DNA from 2 places in the Alteromonas sp. AWQ4_252 genome. Region 1 is predicted to be linked to the other one. Evidence: predicted binding sites of a transcription regulator. Region 1 holds the regulator's gene; the other holds the start of a gene.
What was found. The regulator LexA, encoded in region 1, represses DNA repair genes until DNA is damaged. The targets are predictions, from matches to a motif close to TACTGTATNNNNATACAGTA.
Positions count from the first base shown of each region.

Region 2: the regulator LexA is predicted to act here: its motif matches at 8,459-8,478, upstream of dinB (DNA polymerase IV).

Region 1 is NZ_JBSWSV010000001.1:798,751-810,736, reverse strand. It holds gene ACXACM_RS03565 (SCO family protein) at 1-88, opposite strand, end outside; gene cyoE (heme o synthase) at 85-1,002, opposite strand; gene ACXACM_RS03555 (COX15/CtaA family protein) at 995-1,981, opposite strand; gene ACXACM_RS03550 (hypothetical protein) at 1,992-2,549, opposite strand; gene ACXACM_RS03545 (SURF1 family protein) at 2,553-3,266, opposite strand; gene ACXACM_RS03540 (DUF2909 domain-containing protein) at 3,294-3,503, shown strand; gene ACXACM_RS03535 (cytochrome c oxidase subunit 3) at 3,518-4,399, opposite strand; gene ACXACM_RS03530 (cytochrome c oxidase assembly protein) at 4,419-5,009, opposite strand; gene ctaD (cytochrome c oxidase subunit I) at 5,013-6,620, opposite strand; gene coxB (cytochrome c oxidase subunit II) at 6,630-7,745, opposite strand; gene lexA (transcriptional repressor LexA) at 8,445-9,071, opposite strand; gene ACXACM_RS03510 (alpha/beta hydrolase family protein) at 9,331-11,986, opposite strand, start outside.
Region 2 is NZ_JBSWSV010000001.1:4,604,620-4,616,605, reverse strand. It holds gene fabV (enoyl-ACP reductase FabV) at 1-633, shown strand, start outside; gene ACXACM_RS20200 (hypothetical protein) at 677-937, shown strand; gene ACXACM_RS20195 (Na(+)-translocating NADH-quinone reductase subunit A) at 1,227-2,564, shown strand; gene ACXACM_RS20190 (NADH:ubiquinone reductase (Na(+)-transporting) subunit B) at 2,568-3,770, shown strand; gene ACXACM_RS20185 (Na(+)-translocating NADH-quinone reductase subunit C) at 3,760-4,524, shown strand; gene ACXACM_RS20180 (NADH:ubiquinone reductase (Na(+)-transporting) subunit D) at 4,537-5,169, shown strand; gene nqrE (NADH:ubiquinone reductase (Na(+)-transporting) subunit E) at 5,173-5,781, shown strand; gene nqrF (NADH:ubiquinone reductase (Na(+)-transporting) subunit F) at 5,801-7,030, shown strand; gene ACXACM_RS20165 (FAD:protein FMN transferase) at 7,094-8,116, shown strand; gene nqrM ((Na+)-NQR maturation NqrM) at 8,125-8,358, shown strand; gene dinB (DNA polymerase IV) at 8,490-9,569, shown strand; gene ACXACM_RS20150 (DUF1653 domain-containing protein) at 9,566-9,784, shown strand; gene ACXACM_RS20145 (amidohydrolase) at 9,837-11,489, opposite strand; gene ACXACM_RS20140 (serine/threonine dehydratase) at 11,492-11,986, opposite strand, start outside.

The DNA.
Region 1 (11,986 bases):
CAGTGGTCGGCGCTAAGTACTTTGCCCCTAATATACCGGCGATCACTGCGACAATAGCAACAATGCCGATGACGATTTTTTGATTCATAAGCTAACAGGTACATAGTGGTCTACGAGTAATACGACAAACAATACCATGAGATGAACAATAGAATATCGAAATGTTTTTATGGCGGTATCTTCTTTACAAACAAATTTAAGTCTGTAAGCCCAAACCACGAACCCTGCGTTCAACACTAACGACCCGACCAGATAGATTACTCCTGACATCCCCACCAAATAAGGTAACAGACACACCAAAACAAGAAGGATCGTGTAGGCTAACACCGAGGTTTTTGTAAATGCTTCGCCATGAGTGACAGGTAACATGGGTACGTTTGCTCTGGCATAGTCTTTTCGACGATGAATGGCCAGCGCCCAGAAATGCGGGGGAGTCCAGGTAAAAATGATTAACACCAGTAATAACGCATGGGCGTGAATACTACCTGTGACGGCTGTCCATCCAAGCAAGGGTGGTGCGGCGCCAGCTAAACCACCAATAACGATATTTTGCGGCGTAGCTCTTTTTAAAAACATCGTATAGATAACCGCATAACCTACCAGACTAGCGAGTGTTAGCATTGCGGTCAGAACATTCACCAAAAACCACAACAAGGCGAACCCTGCTACTCCGAGAAGCGCTGCAAAGCACAATGCTTGTGCTGCTGTGACTTTACCTTTGACCACCGGCCTGTTAACGGTGCGCGCCATCATACCGTCAATACGGTGATCGACAACATGGTTAATCACTGCTGCAGACGAAGCCAGCATGCCTATGCCCAACATACCCGCAATTAACACCTGCAAATTGACCCAACCATCAGTAGCGAGACACATCCCCACCAATGCGGTTAGTAGTAGTAACAGGACGACTTTAGGTTTGGTTAGCTCATAGTAATCGCGCCAGGTTGTGCGCTGTTTTGATCGCGTAGCATTTACAGATAACGGAATAGATTTAGCCATGAATTCCCCCTTGAACACGAGACAATTGATAAGTGATCCACACCATGACTAATAACAAACAGGCCGCAACAAGATTATGCGCAACCGCAACAATAACGGGTAAACTAAGCACAATATTGCTCACTCCCAGTGTCACCTGAAGCATAAGAACACCAATTAACATGGAACCCGCAGTTTTCATCGACGACGACACATCCTGACGCCATAACCTGAATCCGAGCCACAATAAATACAGGAATGTAACCACTGCACCTGCCCTGTGCACAATATGCATTGTCATACGCTCGCTGTAGCCATGGGCGCCAAATTCATAGGTTTCTGCATAGGGAACGCTAAAAGCACCGGAAAAATCCAAGCGCGCTGACCAGCCGTCTTCACAAACAGGAAAATCGGTACACGCAAGCGCCGCGTAATTGGCGGAAGTCCATCCACCGAGCCCTATTTGCATAAGCAGGATCGCCATGCCAACTAAGGCAAACTTAGTCAACATATTGATGCGTCGAGGCCGACGTACGGGCTCTCTGAGTTTTAAATGATAAAGGAACAAACAGGCAAGAATACTAAAGCCACCGAGTAAATGTGCCATTACTACAACAGGCAATAAGTTTAACGTGACTGTCCACATACCGAGTGCGGCCTGAAACAATACCAACCCCACTAACAACAGTGGCAACCTTACAGATTGACCGGGCCGACGATTTCTAACCGCAACTATCGCAATAGTAAAAATACATAACCCCAGTGCTCCGGCAAAATACCGGTGAATCATTTCGTTCCACGCTTTTGCGGCTTCCACAGGCCTTTCGGGGAACGCTTGGTTAGCCATATCCACATGCGCGGCTTCAGTGGGCACTGTAAGCAGGCCGTAACACCCTGGCCAGTCTGGGCAACCAAGCCCCGCATCCGTCAGGCGGGTGTACGCGCCCAGAACAATCACCACAACGGCCAGAATCAAACTAAAAAGTACGAGTTTTCTCATGACCGACTCCTTAACCTATACGGGATAATTTCAAAAGCTTCTTCACATCGGCGAGGATGTCCCTACTGCTTTGTACAGCGTCATTTTTATCTTCATAGGTGGGGTAACGAAGCATGGCGTTATTCAGTGTATCCACCAGCATGATGGTCCCGGCATCCTGAGGTTGCATCACATTCTCGACCGCGTCCTTTGCGACTCTCACAACGTGTAAGTTGTGCTCACTTTCGATACTTTTCAGTATTGATTGATCGCTGGTATCAGTGAGAATAACCGTTGCCTCTGCGCGATCAGTTTCCCGACCAAGCGCTATCCACACCTGATGGATGCTGTAGATCGCATTCGTACATGCTGCGTCGCAGGTTTGCGGCACAGAATAGACAATACGCCATTTGGGCTCTTGTTCAGCAAGTACGGCTGAAAAATCCCTTACAGGCTGGAGTAATTCGCCTTTGTTAGTTGCACCACTGTTAAACCAACTGTTGTCCAGTGCCAATTTGGCAACCATAACTGGTAAAACAAAAATCAGAAGTAAGCCCAGTAAGGTAAATTTATTACTTTTCTCAGACATTATTTATCCTTTGTTATTGGCTCTAAACGAAAAATAGCTCACCAATGCAGCTGCGATAGCCAAACCAAACCACTGGATTGCATAACCGAGGTGTTTTTGTGGAGGCATCACTACAGGCTGCCAGTTCCTGACAAAGCTACTTTTTTCTGGTGCAGTTAATTCCACTATAAACGGAGCAACTTTCGTTTGAGTGAGACGGGAAATAAACGCAACATCAAGCGCTTGAATAACTGCAGGGAAAGAGGTATCAAACGAAAGCGTTTCCCGAACTACCGGATTAGATGAAGGAACATTTATACGACCGTGGAAGTGTTGAAATGCTGTATTTATATCAACAGTAGGAAGTTCGTCTCTGAACAGAGGCGCTTTTACCCATCCATAATTAACCAGCACAACTCCCTCATTACTGACAACAGGAACAATGACATCGTAACCCACCTGTCCATTCTCAACCTGATTGTCGAGGAACAGCAATTTTTCTGTATCTGCTTTTCCATTGAAGCCAACCAAAACATCCCGAATATCTTCACGTCGTGGGTCTAATTCTCGTAAAGTCATTGCCCCGTCACTACTTTTTTGCGCTATGCTAGCCAGACGTTGCTCCTTTTCATGCATGCGGTCGAGCTGCCAAAACCCCAGCATGACCATACAGACTACCGCTGCGCAAACTGCCACAGCAATGGGAAGTGTCAGTAACTTACGGGAAATTTTAATCATTCACTGCCCCCGCATTAGGAGAAAAATATGGTTATAAAAATAATCCTGGTTTGCCTGTTGATTTACATGATCATCAATTTATTTCTGGCTATGCGCGTTATGATGAAGAGCAACAATAACGGCGAACCCATGAGTAAATTTATTGGTCGCCGCGTGATGACATCCGTGATTATTGTTGTGCTTATTCTCATTGGCATTGCCACAGGGCTAATTACACCCAATCCAAGGCCGTATTAAACGGCCTCTCCAAGCTACAGAACATAAACAAACATATAGAGCATGACCCACACCACATCAACGAAGTGCCAGTACCAACTGCCGGCTTGAAACGCAAAATGGTTGTCAGGGGTGAAGTGCCCTTTTAATACCCGGAAAAACAGTACAATGAGAATAATCGTTCCCAGTGTCACGTGCATACCGTGAAACCCTGTGAGCATAAAGAAAGTGTTTCCGTATACGCCCGACTGAAGTGTCAGACCCAGCTCCTGATAAGCGTGGATATACTCTTCAACCTGTAAAAACAGAAAACCAACGCCCAATAAAATAGTTACCCCTAGCATCGTTATAAGTTGCTTGCGTTTTTGCTGCTCTAACCCAACGTGAGCAAAGTGCAGGGTTACTGATGAAATCAACAAGATAATGGTGTTGATAGTGGGCAAGCCCGCCGGGCTCATTTCCTGGGTTGTAGTGCCGCCAGGCGTAGTTACCAAAGGCCAGATTGCTTGAAAACCCGGCCATAAAACTTCATTGGTCATGGCGTTATTCGAGGCACCACCCAGCCAGGGTACAGAGATCATACGGGCATAAAACAAGGCACCGAAAAAGGCAGCAAAAAACATGACTTCCGAAAATATAAACCAGCTCATACCTTGTCGATATGAACGGCCGAGTTGGTCACTGTAAAGTCCTCCCATGGATTCGTCGATTTGGTTTTTAAACCAACCCACTAACATCACCAGTAACGTCAGGATCCCCAGCGACAAGATATGCACGCCATACCCTGATTCACTTTTACTACTTTCAATAACAGTATTGGCTGCGCCAACGGCGATGAGGAATAAAGCTACTGCCCCCACAATGGGCCAGGGGCTTTGTGCTGGAACATAGTAGCGCTGATACTCTTGTTGCATCATAACTCTCCTTTCTGCCCACCTAGCGACTACCGCTGGCGGACTGACGTAAATAAGGGTTCTCTTTCTCGGCGAGATCAGCCGCTCTGGCTGTCACGTCATAAAGGGTGTACTGCAATGTAAAATAGCTGATGTCTTCGGGCAGGTTTGTATCGACGTAGAAAGACATGGGCATATAAGTTTCCTGTCCGGCCTGCAAAGGTTGCTGATTGAAGCAAAAACATTCTGTTTTATTTAAATAGAGTGCAGCCTGACCGGGACTCACAGACGGAATAGCCTGCGCGATTATTTCACTACCCGCGGGGTTCCTCACATAGAACGACACCGTATTGACTTCCCCCGGATGCACTTCCACACGCTTAGTTTCTGCGCGAAATTCCCACGGCATCCCAGTATTTGTGCGGGTAATAAATTCCACAGTCACTGTTCTGCTTTCATCCACAGGAACGTCTTTCCAAACGGCTGCCTGGTTCTCTGTTTTACCGTTAATGCCGGTGATATCGCAAAACACGTCATAAAGCGGAACCAGCGCAAAACCGAATCCAAACATCGCCACGACCACCACGAGTAGTCGAATGGTTAGTGATTGATTTTGCGCCGACTGCGTACTCACTGCTTACTTCACAACAGGTGGTGTTTCAAACGTATGATAAGGAGCCGGTGAGGGGATTTCCCACTCCAGACCTTCTGCGCCTTCCCATACCTGGTCGGAAACCGGATCACCCACCTTTTTACAGGCTTTTATAACAAGAGCCAGGAAGATAAGTTGTGACAATCCGAATGCGAAACCGCCAATACTGATCCACTGGTTATAGTCGGCAAACTGTAGGGAGTAATCGGGAATTCGCCGTGGCATTCCTGCCAGACCCACAAAGTGCATAGGGAAGAACAACACGTTCACCGATACCAGCGAGCACCAGAAGTGCCACTTGGCTAAAGTTATATCAAACATTTTCCCAGTCCATTTTGGCAACCAGTAATAAACTGCTGCCATGATGGAAAATATGGCGCCGGTTACCAGTACGTAATGGAAATGCGCTACCACGAAGTAGGTGTCGTGGTATTGAAAATCAACGGGTGTGATGGCGAGCATGAGCCCCGACAAACCACCTATGGTAAACAGCACAATAAAAGCCAGGGCGAACATCATTGGAATTTCGAAAGTCATAGACCCTCGCCACATGGTGGCTACCCAGTTAAAGACTTTCACCCCTGTTGGCACTGAAATTAGCATTGTGGCGAACATGAAAAACATTTCAGCAAATACAGGCATTCCGGTAGTGAACATGTGGTGTGCCCACACAATAAACGACAACAGCGCAATGGAGGCAGTTGCGTAGACCATAGACGCATACCCAAACAAGCGCTTGCGGGCAAAAGTGGGAACAATTTGAGAGATAATACCGAAAGCTGGCAGAATCATTATGTATACTTCAGGGTGCCCAAAGAACCAGAATATATGCTGGAACATAACCGGGTCGCCGCCCCCTGCAGCGTCGAAGAAACTGGTTCCAAAGAATTTATCAGTGAGCACCATGGTTACTGCACCAGCCAGTACAGGCATTACGGCAATAAGCAGAAATGCCGTAATAAGCCATGTCCACACGAATAGCGGCATTTTCATCCACGTCATGCCTGGCGCACGCATATTGAAAATGGTCACGATGACGTTAATGGCACCCATAATGGACGAAATACCCATAATGTGCACAGAGAACACAAACAATCCGGTACTGTCACTGCTGTAGGTAGTCGACAAAGGTGCATAAAAAGTCCAGCCGAAAGCCGGACCACCGCCTTCCACAAACAATGAGCCTAACAAAATGGCAAAGGCGAATGGCAGGATCCAAAAGCTCCAGTTATTCATTCTGGGAAGCGCCATATCCGGGGCACCAATCATCATAGGAATAAGCCAGTTTGCCAGCCCGGTGAAGGCGGGCATTACCGCGCCGAAGACCATGATGAGCCCGTGAACCGTGGTCATCTGATTAAAAAAGTTAGGGTCAACTATTTGTAAACCTGGTTGGAAGAGTTCTGCACGGATCACCATCGCCATTGCGCCGCCCACCAGGAACATGATAAATGCAAACCACAAGTACAAAGTACCGATATCTTTGTGATTGGTAGTCAGTACCCAGCGCATCAGGCCTTTTGGTGCGCCGTGATGATGGTCGTCATGCATAGCGTCACCGCCTGCTACTAACGTGTCTGTCGCTTTACTCATAGTTCGCTCCTACTTACCCGTGGCAACTGCGTTAACGTCTTTGGGCTGAACAATATCGCCGGTATTATTTCCCCAAGCATTACGCTCGTAGGTCACAACCGCCGCGATGTCCTTCAGCGACAGCATTTTTCCGAAGGCCTGCATAGCTGTGCCCGCTTTCCCGTTTAACACAATGTTGATATGGGCAGCCTGATCTTCCAGTACCATCGCGCTACCTTTCAATGGAGGGAAAACACCTGGCAAGCCTTCTCCGTTGGGCATATGACAAGCTGCACAGGTAGTGTTGTATACCTTTTCTCCAACCGTCATTAACTCATCCATTGTCATGTTCATCGCCAACAAGCGCTGCTCTTCTTCTTTGGCTTTTCTGACAATGTCTTCCTGCTCAGTCATCCAGGCTTTGTAGTCTTCAGGGGTTTTAGCAACGACAACCACAGGCATGAACCCATGATCTTTTCCGCACAACTCTGCACATTGGCCACGGTATATTCCCGGCTCATTTACTTTGGTCCAGGCTTCATTGATAAAGCCAGGGTTCGCGTCTTTTTTCACCGCAAAATCAGGCACCCACCAGGAGTGAATGACATCATCAGAGGTGATCAAAAACCGGACTTTTTGGCCTGTAGGTATGACCAGGGGGCGATCAACTTCAAGCAAGTAGTTCTCGCCTTTCTCGTACTTATTTTGAATTTGCTCTTGCTGGGTAGCCATTAACGAGTAAAACGAAACATCACTGTCCATATATTGATAATGCCATTTCCACTGTGACCCAGTGACTAACACGGTCATATCGGGTTCTGTGGTATCTTCCATGGCGATGAGGGTTTTAGCAGCCGGAACGGCCATAAAAATTAAGATAAGAAAAGGGATGACTGTCCAGGCTATTTCCACTTTCACATTTTCATGAAAGTGAGCTGGTTTCGCGCCCTTGGATTTTCGGTGCTTCAAAATGGAATAAAACATCGCGCCGAAAACCACCACAGCAATGGCTACGCAAATTGAGAACATCAGCATATGCAGGTCGTAAACCTGTCCGCTAATATCAGTGACCCCCTGGCGCAGATTCAATTGACCTGCTCGCTCTGTGGTGGACGCCGTTTGAGCAAGGATTTGCCAGGGCAACAATACCGTTGCCGCACCCAAAACCCTTGTTGCTATACTTCTGCGTTTTCTCACTCAACACCTCCGTGATGGAGGGTCATGTGTAATGCCGCTTCACAAGACCCTGACATTGAGACCATCCTGGTTGTTAATATTTATCCTGGATTGTTATTTTATTGTAAACAACAGTATAAGAATTAAACAGATTTAATGGTTTGTCTAGTCTTTCATTAAGAATTTAATGATTAATCTGCGCTTATCACATTCTGAGACAGCGCCTGAGCGGGGTGTGGATTTGTAATTCTTGCTATTGAATTCTGATTTATCGAATGTTTTGTATGTTTTTTAGACAGACCATTGAATTATCAACGCTTGTGAGGTTTCTTTTAAGAAAGCACCATCTTTGTGCAATGCGTGGGTAAAACGAAGGTTTTACTGCGAAAAAAAGCAGTGAGGCTTTGTTTTCATCGGCAGTAGACCGTTTTACTACATTGAATGAATTTATACAGGCCGTAATTGTAAGTACTGAGCACTACTGTGAGCCGAAGCACGTCCAGCAATAAAAACTGCAATACAAGGCGAGTTTCCTCACTGACGTTTTGAAACTATGGTGATATTTGTCTTGTGTAAATTGGCAACGCAGCAATCGGCATCCGCCGTATTCTGCCCATAAAAAAGGCAGCTAACGCTGCCTTTTGATAACTGTTCTGAAGAAATACGTCGCTACATCCAATCAGCGTTTCGAATAACGCCAACAGCCAGTCCTTCGATGTTAAAAGGCTCAGAGGCTAAATCGACTTTAATAGTATTAAAATCATCATTTTCTGCGTGCAGCCACACTTCACGACCTTTCTTCTCAAGCCGCTTTACTGTTACGTCTTCATCAACCCGAGCCACAACTACCTGACCGTTATGAACATCGGTTGTTCTGTGAACTGCGAGTAAATCGCCATCAAGAATGCCGATATCTTTCATACTCATACCATTTACACGCAGAAGAAAGTCAGCCCTGGGATGGAACAGATCAGGATCGACCTTATAATGCATTTCTACGTGCTCCTGAGCCAGGATTGGCTCGCCAGCTGCCACCCTTCCGATAAGCGGCAAACCTGCATCCTCTTCATTCTCGGCTTCTAACGGAATATTGAGTTTAATCCCACGGGATGTTCCAGCAAGGATCTCAATCACCCCTTTTCTGGCCAGCGCTTTCAAATGCTCTTCAGCTGCATTAGCAGAACGAAAACCCAGTTGTTTGGCAATTTCTGCACGAGTTGGGGGCATGCCGGTTTCCAGCATGGTGGTTTTGATAAGTTCTAAAACTTCCGTTTGTCGGGGTGTAAGTGGACGCATAAACAGCCTGTCTTTCTATACAGTTTCTGTAAGTATATACAGTTCAGTGTTTTACACAAGTAAAAACAATGTGTGGGTTCCAGTTTAGTACGAAGAAATTCCAGCAACATTAAACTCGATTACAGACAAGGATCAGGCATTCAGTTCACTCTGCTCTTGATTCCGGCACGTGCCATAACCAGATCGTCTATAATCATAAATGGCGTACACTTGCCAGCTATGCACTGCTGCTAAAGTGTACAGCAAAGATCAACACACCCTAGTGCAAAGTAAAGGTGACGGTGAGTTGGACTTGGCTATAGATGTCCTTTAACACCAGTTTAATCGCGGTGAATTGCAGATCATATGTACTCAGATTACGGGCGCTTTGCCATGGCGTTTTCTTACCATACTGGTGGGCTCTGGGGTGGCCGTATAAAAAGGTACGATCTAACCTAATCACCTCTCCATTTGGTTGAACACCTTGCCATTCAGCTACTATGCCGAGGGCTTCATCGACGGCTCTGAACATGGCGCCTGAGCCAACTTTAAAGCGCACCGCGAGTTTATCTCCCGGCTCTAAACTATGGCCTTCAACTGAGGTAAATCCTTCTTCGCCATTGGCGAGCTCACTTAGCACTCCACTGTTGACTACATCAACTGTTGTGGTACTGGCCGAAATGTTTGAAAACTCCTTTAATAACGCCTCAAGGCTTTCTTGAACGCCTGCAAATCTGGACACCATTTCTGCAATAATTTCATGTTGTAGGTGCTGGTATTGATCATCCTCGTCTTCTGGCAGCGCCTTTAATGCAGTCAGGCAATTCGTTGGACCGTCTTCTGCCCAAACGCAATCCCATAACAGCTTTAAAAGTGTGGTGCGGTAACCTTCTTCTAAAGCAATGGCTTTATCGAGATAAGGTTTGGCAAGTGCAGGTTGCGGGGCGTCAAACCTGTAATCGAGCAAATACCGGTATGCTAGTTGATATGCAGCATCGGCATTATCCAGGTCTGCGGCCTGGGTTAATAAAGTAATGCTGTCGGACACCGGCGTCACCGATTCTCTGGCGTTTAACTGGCTCAGTGCCAGCCGATAGATGGCTTCAGGTTGACCGGTAGCGGCCGCCTGTTGGTAAAAATATGCAGCCCGTTTTTCGTCTCTATCAACGCGGTACTGGCCAAAAAAACCATTGGCGACTAACAACAAATCTTCGGTGAGTAATTTTTGTTCTTCTTCAGACGTTTCTTCAATGCCTAGTGGTGCGATAGACAACTGGCGACGAATAAAATCATCAATCATAACGTGCTCATGCTGATCGCCGCTCCAACGAGAGTGGCCATGTCCGGTGCGTTTGTAGTATGCGTGTTCAAAGGGTTTACCGAGCTTGGTTAAAACATAATCCAAGCGCTGAGTGTGCTCAAATGCTGCAACATCGTCGTTATAACCTGCGGTTAATAGCAAAGGTTTGGTGATCTTGTCGGCAAGATACAGAGGTGAAATAGTAAACAAGTCCTCATTGTATTCACCAACCGTGTTTTCGACTTTTTCTAACCATTCTTCGCTGGTTTTCAGGTTGCTCTGGTTGAACATCAGCGGCAGGTCATATACCCCAAATCGAGCGACGACACAGTCAACCAGGTCGGGATGTAAAATGCTCAGCATTAACGCCGAATAACCACCGTAACTGGCCCCTATTGCACAACGGTTTTTAAAGGTGTGTTGTTGTTCAAGCTGCTTAATGGCTTGTACGATATCCTGTTCGATCTGTTGACCAATTTCTCCTACACCACCTTCACGGAAGGCTTTGCCAAATCCAAAAGAGCCATGATAGTTTACCTGTAATACGGCATAACCACGGGTAGTGTAAAACTGGACTACGCGGTTGAATTCAGCGGTATCCCGCACGCCAACCGGTCCGCCATGGGGCATTACGAGGAGTACCTCATTGGACTTGCCGACCGCAGGATAAAAATAGGCTTCTATCTGGTTATCAGCAGACTCAAAGGTCATTAACCGGGCTGTGGAAAAAACATATCCATCTAACTCGGGTTGTACAGAAAATAACAATCTGGCGACTTTTGCCTGCACATCATAAACGTAGAGATCAGCCGGTGCATCCGCAGCATAGGCCGCTACAATATATACGTCGGCTTCAGCACTGTAATCAACCAGCACCGTATTTCGCCCGGTAAGGTTAGCATTGAGTACTGACTGGCGGTAACCATGCACTGAGTTGAGATATTCCACAGTGAGCTCGCCGCCTTTGTAGTAAGAAACTGAGGTAAGTTGACCAGTTTCATAACTAACCTCGGCTGAGATCAAATCGTAACTTTCATGCTCGTACAATACTTCACTAAAGGTTTTAGTTGGGATGTTATACCGGTAAAGTGCAATTTTATCGGTAGAAATATCACTGAGTACCGCCAGGTTGTTTTTGTCGATAAAACCCATGGGTTTGAAGGTGTATTCAGTATCAAAATCTTCCAGCAGGGTTTGCCATTCAGAATCATGCAAAGCGCGGTATTGCAGGGTGAATGTCTCTGCTTCGCTATCGTAGCTTAAGCCCAGTAATTGGTCTGATGGTGAGTCATAAAAGTAAAACGCGGCCTCATCAATAAGGTCGTGTATTTCATTTCGTCCTTTCCAGTCTGGTTGAGACAGCGCTATGGGGTCAGTCACATAGATCTCGGTATCGCCTTTAGGCGGCTTATAGGCAAACACCAGTTTTTCCGGCTCGGAATAGGCGCGCCCCAGCACATATCCGCTGTGACGAATTCGGTGAGAAGTGAAAGAAGGGGTACCGTCTTCATTAAAACTAATTTCAATGATGGTCATCACATTAACACGACGGTCGTTAACAAATACCGATACTTCAAGATACAGACGGTTAGCGGTGAGCCAGAAATACTCGGCAAGCTGGCCGCCTTCACCCAGG
Region 2 (11,986 bases), 3.8 Mb from region 1:
CCTGCTTCGGATGACGAGATTTACAACACCATTAAAGTAATGGGTGGTGAAGATTGGGAGCGTTGGTTAGATGCACTGGCTGATGCTGGAGTGCTTGCAGAGGGATGTAAAACAACGGCTTATACCTATATTGGTAAGGCGTTGACATGGCCAATTTACGGGCAGGCAACTATTGGTAAAGCGAAAGAAGATCTCGATAGGGCTGCTGCTGCAATCATTGGAAAACATACCGACTTGTTAGTTGACGCTCATGTTTCTTCATTAAAAGCGTTAGTAACTCAAGCGAGTTCGGCCATTCCTGTTATGCCACTTTATATCTCTCTCATATACAAAGTAATGAAAGAAGAGGGCACTCATGAAGGTTGTATCGAACAAATATATGGCTTGTTCGATCAATGTTTGTATGGAGATACGCCAACCCTTGATGAAGCAAACCGCTTCCGCATGGATGGCAAAGAGACCAACGACGCCACACAAGCGAAAATTCAGGCGCTATGGGATGAAGTAACCCAGGAAAACTTCCACGCACTAAGTGATTATGCCGGTTATCACCACGAATTTTTAAAGCTATTTGGCTTTGATATCGAAGGCGTTGATTATGAGGCTGACGTAGACCCATTGGTTAATTGGTAAGTACTTACATTTCTACAAGCCGTCGACGAACGACGGCTTTTTTATGCCTACAACATTAAATTGCCCGCTGGATGTGTCCAGAATGGTTGAAAAATGTGATAAAATTTTTGATGTGGATGGTCATTCACTGGTTTCCAGTGTCTGGGCACAGATAAAAGCAAGAGTGGCTTTAAGCATTGCCAGGGTGATTACAACAATGGTAAAGCCACGAAGATGCCGCCAGTGTAAGGTTTTGTTTGCAAAATATGGCTTTCGATCATCTCATTTATTAACAAAAATTGTGAATAATCCATTATTTGCATAGCCTATTTTACGAATTTGGTGCTAAAATCCCGTAGTTAAGTGGGGGAGTCGTTTTCTTCACTTTTGTTTCTCTGCGGGCGAACAGTCTTGAAAGGTCTGTCGGGCAAACAGCAATTCAAAAATAATTATAATCTTGGCACGTTCAGTACAGGCAGGGTTGGAAGCCAAACAGAACGCTGCAACGGAAAATCTAAACAGGCGTGATGTCCTGAACAAGAGCGCTTCTGCATGCAGGCAGCGATGCTGCACTTATGCATAAGGGTTCTTCTATTAGAGTAGTGCGATTACGTATGATAAAAATCAAGAAAGGTCTCGACCTCCCTATCAAGGGAGCGCCGGAACAGCAAATCTCCGATGGAGCTGCTGTCACGCGCGTTGCCATTCTGGGAGAAGAATATGTTGGCATGCGTCCTACCATGCATGTCCAGGTTGGTGACAAAGTGAAGAAAGGCCAGGTTCTTTTTGAAGACAAAAAGAACCCAGGCGTTAAATTCACGGCATCGGCCTCGGGCGAAGTGGTAGAAATTAACCGCGGCGCCAAGCGTGTTCTTCAATCTGTTGTAATTAAGTCTGATGGCAGCGACGCTGTTGCATTCGACAAAATTGCTGCAGACCAGATTGCCAGCGCTTCAATTGAACAATTGCAGACCACACTGGTGGACTCAGGTTTGTGGACAGCGCTCCGCACCCGTCCATTCAGTAAAGTGCCTGCCGTTGGTTCGTCACCTCGTGCCATTTTCGTTAACGCGATGGACACTAATCCGTTGGCTGCAGACCCAACAACCATTATTGCTGAGCGCAGTGATGACTTCGTTGCCGGTCTGAAAGTACTGAAACAGCTGACTGAAGGTAAAGTTTACCTTTGTAAAGCGGCTGGTGCTTCTGTTGCCACCGGTGATGCGCAGGTAGATGTGGCAGAATTTGCGGGTCCACACCCAGCGGGTTTGCCTGGCACACACATCCATCATCTCGACGCCGCTGGTGCTGGTAAAATCGTTTGGACGATTAACTATCAGGATGTGATGGCGTTTGGTGCCACTATTACTTCAGGTGAATTAGATTCCCGTCGCGTAGTGTCCCTTGCCGGACCAGCAGCCAAACAACCCCGTTTGGTTCGTACCTTAGTAGGTGCTGATATCGCTGAGTTAACAGCTGGTGAGGTTGTCGATGGTGAAGTGCGTGTTGTTTCTGGCTCTGTTTTGAATGGCACCACTGCACAAGGCGTTCACGGATTCCTTGGTCGCTATCATTTACAGGTTTCTGCGCTGAAAGAAGGTCGTGAGAAGAAGCTGTTTGGTTGGATCACGCCAGGCTCAGATAAGCACTCGGTAACCCGTGCTTACCTTGGCCATCTGGGCAGTAAAGATTTCGACATGACCACCACAACTAACGGGTCAGAACGTTCCATGGTGCCAATCGGCAACTATGAGCGCGTTATGCCGTTAGACATTCTACCTACGCTGTTACTGCGTGACCTTATTTCGGGTGACACGGATAGTGCTCAGGCAATGGGGTGTTTGGAATTGGACGAGGAAGATTTGGCTTTGTGTACTTACGTATGCCCTGGCAAATACAACTATGGCCCAATTTTACGCAGTTGTTTAACTACCATTGAGAAAGAGGGTTAAGTCATGGGTTTGAAGGCATATTTGGAAAAAATTGAACCAAATTTCGAACCGGGCGGCAAACACGAAAAGTGGTATGCTCTTTACGAAGCTGCAGCAACCATTTTCTATACACCTGGTAAGGTGAATAAAGCCGGTACTCACGTTCGTGACAGTATTGACCTGAAACGTATCATGATCATGGTTTGGATAGCGACATTCCCGGCCATGTTCTTCGGTATGTACAATATTGGTTTGCAAGCACAAGACGCAGTTGCAGCTGGCGCAGGCACTGTTCCTGACGCATGGCAAGCTGCGATTTTCGCAGCTTTGGGCGGCGATTTAGCTAACGCTGGTACCCTGGGGTTATTCTTCTATGGAGCGTGTTTCTGGTTACCCATATACGCAGTGACATTTGCAGTAGGCGGTTTCTGGGAAGTGCTGTTTGCATCAGTGCGTAAGCACGAAGTAAACGAAGGCTTCTTTGTTACTTCTGTTTTGTTTGCACTGACGTTGCCAGCAACCATTCCATTATGGCAGGTAGCGTTAGGCATCACCTTCGGTGTTGTTATCGCAAAAGAAGTATTCGGCGGAACTGGTCGTAACTTCCTTAACCCTGCACTGTCCGGACGTGCATTCCTCTATTTTGCATATCCTGCACAAATCTCTGGCGATCAGGTCTGGGTAGCTGCTGACGGTTTCTCTGGTGCGACATCGTTAAGCCAAGCGGCATCTGGTAACCTTGATTACAGCAACATGGATCAGTGGATGAACAGCTTTATCGGTACTATTTCCGGTTCTGCTGGTGAAGTTTCAGCCCTGGCTATCATGATTGGTGGTCTGTTCATCATGTATATGCGCATTGCCAGCTGGCGTATTGTTGCTGGTGTTGCTATTGGGGTTGCGTTCTTCGCCACCTTATTAAACATGATTGGCAGTGATACAAACCCAATGTTCGCGATGCCTGCACACTGGCACTTTGTTATCGGTGGTCTGGCGTTTGGTATGTTCTTTATGGCAACTGACCCGGTATCAGCATCGTTTACCAATAAGGGTAAATGGTTCTACGGTATCTTTATCGGTTTCATGACAGTACTTATTCGCGTCCTCAACCCAGCCTTCCCTGAAGGTGTAATGCTGGCGATTCTGTTCGCTAACTTGTGGGCGCCACTGTTCGACTATTTTGTCGCGCAAAGCAATATCAAGCGGAGGGTAGCACGTGTCGGCTAAGAAAGAATCATTAGGAAAAACAGTCGGCATCGTTGTCGCCGTCTGTCTGGTTTGTTCTATTGTTGTTTCTGGCGCAGCTGTTGGCTTGCGTGAATTGCAGCAAACCAATGCCAAACTCGACAAACAAACTAATATCCTGACCGCTGCGGGCTTGTATGAAGCAGGCATGAGCAACGACCAGGTTAACGAGAAGTTTAAAGAGTTTGTCGATCAGCGTTACGTCGATTTAGATTCTGGTGAATTCACTGAAATGCCAGAACCTGATTACGACATGTACAAGGCAGCCAAAGTTACTGAAACCAGCACACCTGTAACCAACAGTAATGTTGGCTTTCAGCGTCGTCCTAACGTAGCTAGCGTGTATCTTGTGCGTGATGAATCAGGTACGGTTACCCGTGTCATTTTACCGGTTCACGGCAGTGGACTGTGGGATTTGATGTACGGTTTCCTTGCTGTAGACGCTGACGGTAAAACTGTGAAAGAGCTTATCTATTATCAGCAAAAAGAAACGCCAGGATTGGGCGGAGAAGTGCAAAATCCTGCATGGCAGGAAAAGTGGGACGGCAAAAAGCTGTATGAAGACGGCGAAGTTGCTATCAAGGTTAAGAAAAATGCTAACCCTGATAACCCTCACTCAGTAGATGCACTTTCAGGCGCAACCCTAACCAGTAACGGTGTACAAAATACCATTCAGTACTGGGTAGGAGAGCAGGGCTTCGGTCCTTTCCTTAAGAAACAAGCATGGCGTTCATAAAGGGGTTTTCTCGTGGCTGACACTAAAGAAATGAAAAAGGTCCTCTTTGGACCGATTGTTGACAACAACCCGATCGCTTTGCAAGTACTGGGTATTTGCTCTGCCTTGGCGATCACCACCAAGCTGGAAACAGCATTGGTAATGTCACTGGCGCTTACCAGCGTTGTGGCATTCTCCAACCTGTTCATTTCAGCTATTCGCAACCAGATCCCATCAAGCGTGCGTATCATCATTCAGATGACTATTATCGCATCGTTGGTAATCGTAGTTGACCAAATTCTGAAAGCGTACTCTTACGAGATTTCAAAGCAGCTTTCGGTATTCGTTGGTCTCATCATTACTAACTGTATCGTAATGGGTCGCGCTGAAGCGTATGCGATGAAAAGTCCTCCGCTGATGAGCTTCCTCGACGGTATCGGTAACGGATTGGGTTACTCTTTTATTCTGATTTGTATCGGTACAGTTAAAGAACTGTTCGGTTTTGGTACCATTCTTGGTTTCGAAATTTTACCGCTGGTACAGAACGGTGGCTGGTATCAGGGTAATGGCCTGCTCATCCTGCCATTTAGCTCATTCTTCCTGATTGGCGGTATGGTTTGGATTATCCGTACTTTCCGTCCGGAACAAGTAGAGCCTAAGGAGTAATTCATGGAACATTATCTGTCTTTATTTGTTCGTTCGATTTTTATCGAAAATATGGCGCTCTCTTTGTTCCTGGGTATGTGTACATTCCTGGCTGTATCGAAGAAAGTTAAAACGGCCATGGGTCTGGGTGTTGCTGTTATCGTGGTGCTGGGTATCTCTGTACCGGTAAACCAGGTTATCTATGTAAACATCCTCGCTCCTGGTGCACTGGCGTGGGCCGGTTTTCCTGATACAGACCTAAGTTTCCTGAACTTCCTGACGTTCATTGGTGTAATTGCCGCGTTGGTTCAAATTCTGGAAATGACATTGGATAAGTTCTTCCCAGCTTTGTACAACGCGTTGGGTATATTCCTGCCGTTGATTACTGTTAACTGCGCCATCTTCGGTGGTGTTGCCTTCGCAGTTCAGCGGGAATATAACTTTTCTGAGAGTATTGTATACGGCGTAGGTAGTGGTATTGGCTGGGCGTTGGCAATCGTGTTGCTGGCAGCTGTGCGTGAAAAACTGAAATATGCTGATATGCCTGATGGTGTGCGTGGTCTGGGCTCTGTGTTCATGATTGCTGGACTCATGGCTTTAGGCTTCCAGTCTTTCACCGGTATAGCACTGTAATAACGCAAAGGAGCATAAAATGAATGTAGAAATGTTACTTGGCGTTGGCATGTTCATTGTCATCGTACTGGCGCTGGTGTTTATCATCATGTTCGCCAAATCCAAGCTGGTTCCCAGTGGTGATGTGACCATTATGATCAATGGTGACCCGGATAAAGCTATTACCACTCAGCCTGGCGGTAAGTTACTCGGTGCCTTAGCGGAAGCGGGTATCTTCGTATCGTCTGCTTGTGGTGGCGGTGGTTCTTGTGGTCAGTGTCGCGTAGACATTAAATCAGGCGGTGGTGAAATTCTGCCTACTGAACTAGACCACATTACTAAACGTGAAGCCCGTGAAGGTTGCCGTTTGTCATGTCAGGTTGCGATTAAGCAAGACATGGAAATCGAACTGGAAGAAGAAATTTTCGGTGTTAAGAAGTGGGATTGTGAAGTTATTTCCAACGATAACAAAGCCACCTTCATTAAAGAACTGAAGTTAAAAATTCCAAATGGCGAGAGCGTACCTTTCCGTGCTGGTGGTTATATTCAAATTGAGGCGCCACCTCACCATGTGAAATATAAAGATTACGATATTCCAGAAGAGTATCGTCCGGATTGGGAGCGTTTTGGTTTCTTCGATATCGAATCTAAAGTCGATGACGAAACTATCCGCGCCTACTCCATGGCGAACTATCCGGAAGAAGAAGGGATTATTATGCTGAATGTGCGTATCGCTACGCCGCCGCCTAATAATCTGACTCTGCCTGCCGGTAAGATGTCTTCGTACATCTGGAGCTTGAAAGAAGGCGATAAGGCTACTATTTCTGGCCCATTTGGTGAGTTTTTTGCGAAAGATACGCAAGCGGAAATGGTGTTCGTTGGCGGTGGTGCAGGTATGGCCCCAATGCGCTCACATATTTTCGACCAGCTTCGCAGATTGAAGTCTGATCGCAAAATCTCGTTTTGGTACGGTGCCCGTTCGTTACGTGAAATGTTTTACGTGGAAGATTTTGACGAACTGGCAAAAGAAAACGATAACTTCAATTGGTATGTTGCATTGTCAGATCCACAACCTGAAGACAACTGGGACGGTTATACTGGTTTCATCCACAACGTATTGTTGGAAAACTACCTTAAAGACCACCCAGCGCCAGAAGATTGTGAGTTCTATATGTGTGGACCTCCCATGATGAATGCCGCGGTAATCAACATGTTGAAAGATCTCGGGGTAGAAGACGAGAATATTATGTTGGATGACTTTGGCGGTTAATCGTTAAAAGGTATAATGAAAAAAGGGGGCGCTGCCCCCTTTTTTGATAGTCGAGGAATACTAGTGATTACACATGTTATACGAAGCAGCATTTTTCTGTTGTTGCTTTATGTCATTGTTGGTTGTGCCCAGGAATCTAAGCAAGTAGCGCATTTACATGGCGAAACTATGGGGACTACCTACAATGTAAAATATGTGGTGGACGAGCGCGGACAGATTGAGGGCTTGCAGCAAGCCATCGACGAAAGACTTGTTCACATTAATAAGTTGATGTCTACCTATGACCCAACCTCTGAATTATCCCGGTTTAATCAAAGTCGTTTCACAACGGCGTACGAGCTTTCAAATGAAACTGCCAAGGTAGTAAAAGAAGCTGTTCGGCTGGGAAAGATGAGTAACGGGGTTTTAGATGTGACCGTAGGGCCGTTAGTGAATATGTGGGGCTTTGGCCCTAATAAACGCCCGGAGAAAGTCCCGTCTGCTCAACAAATTACTGAAGTGCGGGAATATGTTGGCCTTGATAAATTAGCGTTAAATGGCAACAACCTAACCAAAGCGCATCCTATGCTGTATGTCGACCTATCCACAATAGCGAAAGGCTATGGGGTCGATGAGGTGGCAGCTATCATGGATGCCAACAATATTACTAATTATCTGGTTGAAATTGGCGGTGAAATGCGGGTCACTGGAGAGCGCGGAAATGGTGAGCCATGGTTAATTGCTATTGAAAAGCCGGTGACTACGGAACGGGCAGTACAAAAAATTGTCTCAATAGGTACCAACGCTATCGCTACGTCAGGCGATTATCGCAACTACTATGAGGTGGATGGTAAGCGATATTCTCATCTGATTAACCCTCGCACCGGTCAACCTATTACGCATAATCTGGTTTCCGTTACCGTAGTCCACCCGTCATCAATGACCGCAGATGGTCTGGCAACAGCTTTTAACGTGATGGGGTGGGATGAAGCAATTACACTGGCAGAACAGGAAGGGTTGGCCGTGTTTCTTATTAAGCGCACTGAAAATGGCTTTGAAGAATATGCGTCGCCGCATTTTGAAGATATTGTAAGTGTTAAAAATTAGGAGATAGCATGTCTACTTTTATTCTCGCGTTTGGTTTTTTCCTGACAATGGTGTTGGCCATGGCCATCGGGTACCTGGTTCAGAAAAAGTCTATATCGGGAAGTTGTGGTGGCTTAGGCGCGCTTGGTATTGATAAAGCTTGCGATTGTCCTGAACCCTGCGATAGAAAAAAAGCGCGTACTGAGCGAGAAGAAGCCCGGCAGAAGCGTATAGCCGAATGGAAAGATAACCAAATTATGTAACAAGAGTAAGCGCGTTTTGGCGCGCTTATTTACTTTGCTCTCGCACCTTCATTTGCGCCCGCAAATTTGTCATGTGACTTTATCCCTTTTTGTCGTAAAATGCTGTTTGAATATACAGTGTTGGATGTGTAGTGAAAAAAATCATTCACGTCGATATGGATTGTTTCTACGCAGCTGTGGAAATGCGTGACAACCCTTCATTAACTCATAAACCCATCGCAATCGGCGGCAGTGCTGACAGGCGAGGGGTGATCTCGACCTGTAATTACCCGGCAAGAAAATACGGTGTTCGTTCTGCCATGGCCACAGCATATGCTAAACGGCTGTGTCCGGACTTAATTCTGGTAAAAGGGCGTATGGACGTGTATGTCAAAGAGAGCCAGAAGATCCGCGATATTTTTTCCGACTACACACATCTTGTTGAGCCTTTATCTTTGGATGAAGCTTACCTTGACGTGACAAATACAAAATTATTCAACGGCAGCGCTACGCTTATAGCCGAGGATATCAGGCGGCGCATAAAGGCTGAATTGAACCTCACCGCTTCTGCCGGTGTTGCGCCTTGTAAATTTGTTGCGAAAGTTGCCAGTGATGAGAATAAGCCGGATGGCATTTGTGTAATTACGCCAGACAAACTGGATAGCTTTGTAAAAACCATGCCTCTGGCGAAAATACCCGGTGTTGGCAAAGTCACGCAGCAAAAACTAGAGCGTCTTGGCTTGAATACCTGTGCCGATGTACGCAAGTACCCGTTTGAGCGACTACAAAAGGAGTTGGGAAAGTTTGGCACTGTGCTGTGGAATCGGGCACATGGTGTGGACGAACGTGAGGTAAATGTTAGCCGGGAGCGGAAATCCATAGGTGTTGAACGCACATTTAGTGAAGATTTACACACATTAGATGCCTGTAAGGAAGTCATGCCTATGTTGTGGGAAAAGCTTCAGGAGAGAATAGAAAGCTACCAGGCAAAGTCTGGTGCCAGCCGTTGTGCTATCCGTTCACAAGGCGTTAAACTCAAGTTCAGCGACTTTCAGCAGACCACCGTAGAGCATCGTCATCATGATATCGATGAGGCTTTCTTTTACACCTTACTTGAAGAAGCCTGGCAAAGGTCACGGGGCCGTGGCGTGAGATTAGTGGGTATTCATCTCGGACTGGCCGATGATGTACCCATACAACAACTTAGACTTCCGTTAGAGGATGAGCAATGACAGATGATGTGAAACCAGGGCTGTACCGACACTACAAGGGTAATTATTACACCGTTGTGGGTGTTGCTACACATTCTGAAGACGAATCAAAATTAGTGGTTTATCGGCCTGAATATGGTGACAAAGCGCTGTGGGTAAGGCCATATGACATGTTTTGCGAAAGCGTCACTGTGGACGGGGTCGTCACGCCCCGTTTCGCTTTTATACAGGAATAGTTCTTAATAAGCTGCTATGTAGGGGCGCCAGACACAAGACGCCCTTATTCACTCAGCGAACGTTTGCATCATATACCTTTTCACCTGCTAACCAGGTTTGTAATACCGTCGTTTTCCAAAGTGCGCTCGCAGGTACGGTAAATATATCCTGATCAACCAATATGAAATCTGCCCACTTGCCTGGGGTCAATGTGCCTAAGGTATCTTCCATGTGCGCCGCATAAGCCGCATCCAGTGTAAAACCCCGAAAGGCTTGTTCAATTGTCATCGCTTCATGGGCATACCAGCCTTGCACCGGTTGATTGTTTCTGTCCTGCCGAGTCACAGCTGCGTGAATACCGAAGAATGGGTTAGCAAGTTCCACGGGGAAATCAGAACCAAGGGGGAGGGCAATGCCGGATTTCAACAGTGTTTGCCAAGCGTAAGCACCTTTCATTCTTTCTTTTCCGAGGCGGTCCTCGGCCATGTTCTTATCACTGGTAGCATGAGTTGGCTGCATTGATGGCAGCACATTGAGCTGTGCAAATCGCTGCAAATCGTTAACGTCAATGATCTGTGCGTGTTCGATACGGTTGCGCAGTGCCTTACCGCCTTCCGTTTTATAAGTTTTTTCGAATTGATTCAGAGCCATATGATTGGCTTTATCGCCAATAGCGTGAAAGTTTAATTGAAACCCTGAGCCAATGACCTTTGTGAACAGGGCATCCATATCTTCAGGCTGTGTGAGTAAAAGACCAGATTGGTGCGGATCGTCGGAATATGGTTGTAGCAGTGCAGCTCCCCGGCTTCCAAGCGCACCATCTCCGTAGGCTTTGACACTGCGGATATAAAGAAAGTCATCAGGACTGCGAACCGGGCCAATATCCAGCATTTGGCCAAGGGTTGGGTCTGTAGCACTTATCATGGCATAAATACGTACAGGCAGATCTTGCTGGGTGGCCTTGGCCAAATAGAAGTCGTAAACGCTGTGGGGCACGCCTGCATCGTGCATGGCTGTAATTCCCTGGGCGAGAAGGTGTTGTCCGGCGGCATCCAGTTGCGCATTGTAAAGCGCGGCCGATTGTGAGGGCATCACACTTTCAATAAGGCCCATAGCGTTGTCAATCAGTACGCCTGTGGGAATGCCTTCTGCGTCTTTAACGATGACGCCACCCACAGGGTCAGGAGTGTCGGCGTTGATATTAGCCAACGCCAACGCTTTGCTATTGGCCCAACCTGCGTGACCATCAACCCGGTAAAGCAAGACGGGCTTGTCTGCAATTTTTTCATCGAGAATTGCAGCGCTGGGGAAAGCCCTGTCAGGCCAAAATTCCTGATTCCATCCGCCACCGATTATCCAGGCTTGATTGGGGTTTGCAAAGGCGTACTCTGCAGTCAGTCGGGCTGCGTCCTTAGCTGACTGACTTTCCCTTACATCTACTTCCAGCAAACTTGCACCGAGACCAAGTAAATGTCCGTGAGCATCAATTAACCCTGGCAGCATGACTTTTCCATGCCCATTGATAACTTCACCTGCAGTCGTCGTCGTTGGGTCGAGCTGTTTTACTTTGCCATCTTCAATGAGTACGGCATTGAAACGCACAAGAGAGCCTGATTCGATTAACGTGTACCCATTGACATTTTTCACTAGTTTGGTGGTTGCCAACACACTAAAAGACAACAAAAGTCCTAGTAACAACACTCCTTTATGCACGAGCTTTTTCATTGTTATTCCTCTTCGTTTTGTTCGGTAATGTTTGGTGGCTGCAACAAGTAATCTGTCTGCCAAACTTTTTGCATTGTCGCCTGGCTAATATTTCCGCCGGTCAGTATTACAATTGCAGTTTGTTCAGGGGGCGAGTTCACTGCCCAGGCGGCAACAGCAGCCATGCTCATGGCGCTGGTTGGCTCCACGTGAAGTTTTAACAGGTGTTGTAACCACTGAGTCCAGTAGGCAATTTGTTCTTCGTTTACTTCGTAGAAATCATCGAGTTGTTGTAGCAATGGGAATGTATGCAACCCCACTGAGGGCGTTGCCGCACCGTCAGCCAAAGTATTGGGTGCGCTGGCAAGTGTTTCAATCACGCCGCTTTGCAAAGAGCGCGCGGCATCGTTTGCTTCCAGTGGTTCTGCGCCTATGACTTTAGCTTCAGGCTGAAGATGGCGAGCAGCGAGTAACGTGCCACTTAATACTCCACCACCACCGCAGGGGGCGAAAATGGC